DNA from 2 places in the Spiroplasma eriocheiris genome. Region 1 is predicted to be linked to the other one. Evidence: riboswitches for the same ligand, from Rfam matches in the RefSeq annotation. Region 1 holds a riboswitch; the other holds the start of a gene.
What was found. Region 1 has a riboswitch for cobalamin ahead of SERIO_RS01995 (hypothetical protein). Riboswitches for the same ligand answer to the same signal wherever they lie in the genome.

Region 2: it holds a riboswitch for cobalamin, as region 1 does, so the genes downstream of both, nrdF (class 1b ribonucleoside-diphosphate reductase subunit beta) here and SERIO_RS01995 (hypothetical protein) in region 1, are expected to answer to the same signal.

What each region holds. Positions count from the first base shown of each region.
Region 1 is NZ_CP011856.1:423,046-426,248, reverse strand. Features, by position in the region: gene SERIO_RS02005 (lipoprotein) at 1-108, opposite strand, end outside; gene SERIO_RS02000 (hypothetical protein) at 121-852, opposite strand; gene SERIO_RS01995 (hypothetical protein) at 857-1,354, opposite strand; cobalamin riboswitch at 1,522-1,691, opposite strand; gene SERIO_RS01990 (hypothetical protein) at 1,763-3,031, opposite strand; gene SERIO_RS01985 (hypothetical protein) at 3,089-3,203, opposite strand, start outside.
Region 2 is NZ_CP011856.1:856,004-859,206, reverse strand. Features, by position in the region: gene SERIO_RS03895 (hypothetical protein) at 1-538, shown strand, start outside; cobalamin riboswitch at 624-787, shown strand; gene nrdF (class 1b ribonucleoside-diphosphate reductase subunit beta) at 1,135-2,157, shown strand; gene nrdI (class Ib ribonucleoside-diphosphate reductase assembly flavoprotein NrdI) at 2,173-2,628, shown strand; gene nrdE (class 1b ribonucleoside-diphosphate reductase subunit alpha) at 2,634-3,203, shown strand, end outside.

The sequences.
Region 1 (3,203 bases):
TTCTTGATATTGTTGATTGTTTGTTTGATTATTTAAACACCCCACCAATGGTGTTGTAATAGTGGTTAATAAAGTTAGACTCGTAAATATTGTTAATAATTTTTTCATTCTTAAATGTAACTACCTCTCTTGTATTTTTTCGTTTTCGCTTAATGGTTCTAATGGTTTCATTTCAAATGATGAAGTCGTCTCTAATTTTGCTTGGGTTTTTTTGGAAAAAATATTATAGGAAATAATGCGTTTATCATCTTCATAAAATAAATAATATTGGAGATGGTTAACTCATAGTCTGGTTAAAGGATAAAATAAAACCCCGGCCATCATAATATTTCCCGCACAGTGAATACCATCATAAGATAATCCGTTTAATCATCAGGCAATTAAGGCAAAACTTTGCCCCCCGTTAATTTGGTTACCAATGATGACCACTACTAGTCAGTTAATAACAGCAAAAACAAAACCAAATAATAACCCAAAAAGACCAGCAATAATAATAAATGTTCACCATCATTTGAGAATTACCGGACGACAAACTCGCCCAATAACCGCTAAAAGTGGCCAAATAATTAAGTATGGTAAAAACCAACTTAAATTAAAACCCCAGTATAAACCATCAAGAAAGCAAAAAATTAGACTAATACTAAAACTCATATAAAAAGGAAAATAAACTCCAGCAAATAAAATTAATAATGTCACTGGTTCAATGTTTGGTAAAAAAGCCATTGCTTCTTTTAACGCAAAAACTAACGCCGCATAAATTGGAATTAAGCAAATTTGAATTAAAGTTTTAATAGTATAAGGACGCTTATGAAACAAAAATTTTGTTTTTAGTTTACCTCAAAAATTTTTCATAATTTTATTGTGTAACTAACATTAAATTAAAAACATCATTATTTTTCAAGAATAAATCATCAATCCCTACCCCACAAATATCAGAAATATTACTTTTAGGATCAGTATTACCCTTACATTTTGAATTTGTGGGACTGGTAATTGCTCAATATTCAGAATCATGAGCTGTTTTTTTAATTCATCCTTTGTTAGTATTAACTCCTTCTAGCCAATGTCCTAAAGAACCACTGGCAATAACCGCAAAGCTATCAGGATAATTTTGCATTAAATCTCCTAATGTTAACATTGTTGATTCATAGTTGGAACTAAACAACATTTCATGGACCGGTTTTGTCGCATCGTAGGCATTAATTTTTATTTTTAAAGTATTATCAACCCGATTTTTTAATGCAAAATACTTTGGCAAATATGTAATGTTTAAGATTACCGAAGCACTAAAAATAATACTCGCAAGGGCAATTATTAACCACATTACTCAATTTTTTTTATTAGTTTTATTCATATTGTTCTCCTTTAATTATGAGTTCTTAACAACTAAAAAAACGCTTTTGGAGCGTTTTGAATAATTATTAATTAGTAGGTTTTGGTTAGAAAATCAACCTTCATTTTAACTACTAGTAAACAATTAATTATCCAAACCCCAGGGATAATAATTATCGTATTGATAATTGGTTTGTAAATTTTTAGATCGGTCTACTGGCTTAGCTTCATTTTACTTACTATTCCTTCTCAAGATCTTTATCTCAATGGATTTTTATAGTGTTCATCAGCATTACAGTTGCTGGGACAGCCTAGGACTTGCACCTAATTCCCGTAATATCCAAAATTTGCTTTTTTAAGTTGTTATCTTAATAATATGAAGAAGTTGTCAAAATTGCAAACATTATTTTATTTTTTACATCTAAATAAACTATTTATTATTTAATTCATATAAATAAAGATGATTTATATCAGCACTAACTACTGAAAAAAATAATTTATGATCAGAAGTCTCAAAAAAACCAGCAGCATAACTCTCTAACATGTTAGCAACCACAATTCTAATTGTACCATCATCATTCAATTGTAAAATTTGATGACTCCCATAATTGAAAGCCAAAATAGTGCCATCATCCAATTGCGCAATAGTCTGAACAAGAGTAGCGGTTTGTGATAAAAGTTTAAAATTATCTGATCCAATTTCTCAAGAATAAATATTACTCTCTGTAGCAATTTTTATCAAATCCCCAAAATTTGGATTTTTATTAATTAATAAAAATCCAATAACTTTCCCACCGTCATTAGAGGTTTCATAGAAATCATATGTTTTTTTAAGTGTTCAATCAAAATCAAAAATATAAATATATTTACCACTAGCAGCTAAAAACTGCCCATTAGAAAGTGGGAAAAAGTAAAGAATCTTATCAGGGCCACTAAATTTTTTAAGCAAAATTAACTTAGGTATTGATCCACTCAATTCTAAAGAATAAATTAGCAAATTATTAAAATTACCAGCAAAAACATAAATTTTACCATCTAACAACTGCACAATTTTATAAAATGTAATGTTAGATTCTGGAACATCAATGAAATCTTTTTTAAAAGAACCATCTCGATTTAACTCAACAATTTTTTTTCCTAAATTTAATAATATCGTTGAATCTTTCAATTCAGCTAATTTGGTATAATCAGTCCAAACTCCCCCTAAATTAGTCATATCAAAATGAGCAGTTTGTTTTTTTATTTTTCCAATATTAGGATTATATACTTGAAAATAAATTTCAATTGGTTCTACATTATCAGAAACATATATTTTACTGTCTTTTTTTGCAGTCACTTTTGCAGTTGAAGATGTAATTGACAACAACTCAATTTCTTCGATTTTTAGGTCTTTATTTTTAGCAACCAATGCTTTACTAATAGTTTCAGATTTATTATTTACAATATTACCAATATTTGGCTCAATTAAATCTTGCGATAATAATTTTTTCCCACCAGTATTAAAATAAACCATCAAAGAATCACCAGGAATATAAACAGTACTATCTGGTTTAACAACAATTTTAGCTTCTGATTTATTATAGTCCTTAACTAATATTTGATTAATTTTTAAATTAGGATTTTCCTTGCCAAGATTATTTAAAACATCTTTTTCAATTGATGGATCATTAACTTCACCTACAATAATTTGGCTACTCAAATCTGTTTTTAAAGTTACTACTTGCGGTAAAAAAGTAACAGTAACTTGTGAATTATATTAATAATGACCACTAGCTGATTTTGCCGCAATAACTGCTGATGTTCGTGTAGTATTTCTTAAAAAAATATCTTCAACAACTACTCTAGGATTATGCTTTTTCACTTCTGCTAAA
Region 2 (3,203 bases), 430 kb from region 1:
TTTTAAATTTTTAAATTCTTTTAAAATTCGTACTAAAGAAATGGTCGATTTTAGTGAGCAATTTCAAATTATGGGTTATCAAGAATGAGGCTATATCAAAAAAGAAAAATGGCCTACTTTTTTCAAAAATTTTAAACAACAAATTTTAAGTAATAGAAAGTTACAAAAGAAAGAACACAAAATGACCGATGTTATTTTTAGCGATACTGGGGAATTTGAAATTTTTTTGTGAAATGTTTTAAATGCTCAAAGCCGATTATTAAGATTTATAACTGCTAATAATTATGGACAAGTTTTTAACCAGAAATTAATAGATAATTATTTGAATACCATTCACAAAATTCAAGAAAAATGAAAACAAGAGATTAATGAGGGTGAATTAGTAGTAACACAATCAAAAAACTTTAAAAAAAGAAAGCAATTATTATTACGGAAAAAAATTAATGTAGAAAAAAGACTTAAAATAGGGAAGATATCTCGCCTTGACTCATATGAGTTTTCTTCATCAAATGTTGATGAAAACGAAAAATCTTTATAACTAAGGATAAAAAAAGAATAATTATTATTCTTTTTTTTATTATTTTACAAATTAAAAATAATATAGTAAGATATGTTTACAACTAAATAGCTTTGGAATAATAGATGTTTGGGAAAAGAGTTAGATTCTCTTGCTGTCCCAGCAACTGTGATGCGGATGAACGTTACATAGCCATTAAAGGAAACTTTGAGAAGGGTAACTAGTAAAATGATGCTAAGCCAGGAAACCAGTCTGTTATCTCACTAAATTTATGTTATTCCTGGGAATGAAATAACAAAATTATTTTGTAATCTTTAATAATGTTGCGAATGCTTTTTTTGATTACTTTTAAATAATTTAAAAATATTTGTACTCCTTTCCCTAATGAAGTGAATGCTTTTTAGTTGTCAAGGAAAAGTTGTTTTAGGGATTATTACAAGTTTTTTGTTAACTCTTCATAATTTATTAACAACTCCCATTAGCATTGAACGGGAATTAATATTGATGAACACTATAAAAATCCAGATTACTTTTGGGTTTATTTTAGTATCGCTAATTAAGCAATTACTAAATTATTTTAGATAGATATTTTTAATATATCTTTGAAAGGAGCAATTATGGCAGCACAAAAAAATAAATATTATCAAAATTCACTTTCGCCCCTTGAATATGCGCAAAATAATTTTCAGGGGAAAATGCGGTCAGTTAACTGAAATGTCATTAATGATGATAAAGATTTAGAAGTATGAACCAGAATTACCCAAAATTTTTGGTTACCAGAAAAAATCCCAGTTTCTAATGATTTAACATCATGACGTACTTTAAATCCGGAATGGCAACAACTAATTACCCGCACATTTACTGGTTTAACATTATTGGATACAATCCAAGCAACGGTTGGCGATGTTGCCCAAATTCCTAACTCATTGACCGATCATGAACAAGTTATTTATACAAACTTTGCCTTTATGGTTGCTGTTCATGCGCGATCATACGGAACCATTTTTTCAACTTTATGTTCAAGTGAGCAAATTGAAGAAGCTCATGAATGAGTTATTAATACAAAAAGTTTACAAGAACGAGCCCAAGCATTAATTCCATATTATGTTGGTGATGATCCGCTAAAATCAAAAGTCGCCGCTGCTTTAATGCCAGGATTTTTACTATATGGTGGATTTTATTTACCATTTTATTTATCAGCGCGTGGTAAGCTCCCAAATACTTCCGATATTATCCGGTTAATTTTAAGAGACAAAGTTATTCATAATTATTATAGTGGTTATAAATACCAACAAAAAGTTGCTAAATTACCACCCGCGCAACAGGAAGAAATGAAACAATTTGTTTTTGATTTACTAAATGAGTTAATTATTTTAGAAAAAAAATATTTGCATGAACTTTATGAAGGATTTGGATTAGCTGAAGATGCGATTCGCTTTAGTTTATATAATGCTGGGAAATTTTTACAAAATTTAGGTTATGAATCACCTTTTAGTGAGGAAGAAACAAGAATTGCCCCCGAGATTTTTACCCAGTTATCAGCCCGTGCCGATGAAAACCATGATTTCTTTTCTGGGAATGGTTCTTCTTATGTAATGGGGATTACTGAAGAAACTGAAGATGAAGATTGAGAATTTTAGACTCAAGGAATAATTATGCATAAGGATTTTATTAGAGTTTCCGATCAATCAGTTACCAAACCAACAGGTGAAATGTATGTTGTTTATTTTTCCTCACCATCAAATAATACTTACCGCTTTATCCAAAAACTAAATATTAAAAATACACGAATTCCTTATGATTTATCAGAAGAAATCTTAGTTGAGAAAGATTATGTTTTGATTTGTCCCACATATGGGGGTGGAGGCAATGATTATAAAGGAGCAGTTCCTAAACAAGTAATTAAATTTTTAAATAACCACCAAAATCGTCAGTTTTGCCGTGGGGTCATTGCCTCAGGAAATACTAATTTTGGCGACACCTTTGCGGTGGCTGGACCAATTCTTTCCAAAAAATTACAGGTTCCGCTATTATACCAATTTGAATTACTAGGAACTCCCCAAGATGTTAAAACTATCAAAAAAATATTAAGTGATTTTTGAAAGGAATAGAATTTATGAAGACAAATAAAGTTTCTCTGTTAGCAAATAATGGAGATAATGAAGAATACATTGCTTTAAATGCAAAATCAAAACTATTTGAACGGGGAAAAGATAATTTTCAATTAGACGTGTTAGCTGCTGAAAGTTATTTAAACCACCATGTGTTACCAAATCTTAAAAAGTTTAGCGATGTTAAAGAACGCATCGCCTACTTAGTAAAAGAACAATACTATGATGAAACAATTATTAATAAATATCAAATAGAAGAAATTGAAAAATTAACAACGCTTGCTAAAAACTATCATCATCACTTTCCTAGTTTTATGGGAGCGTTAAAATTTTTTAACTCCTATGCTTTAAAAACATTTGATAATCAACAATATTTAGAAACTTATGAAGAGCGGGTAGTAATGAATGCGTTATTTTTTGGCGATGGTGATTTTAAAGCTGCCCAAGCAATTTTAAAAGAAATGATGTTAGGGCGCTTTCAACCTGCAACACCAACTTTTTTAAACGCGGGGAAAAAACAACGGGGAGAATACATTTCGTGTTATTTATTAAGAGTTGAAGATAATATGGAATCT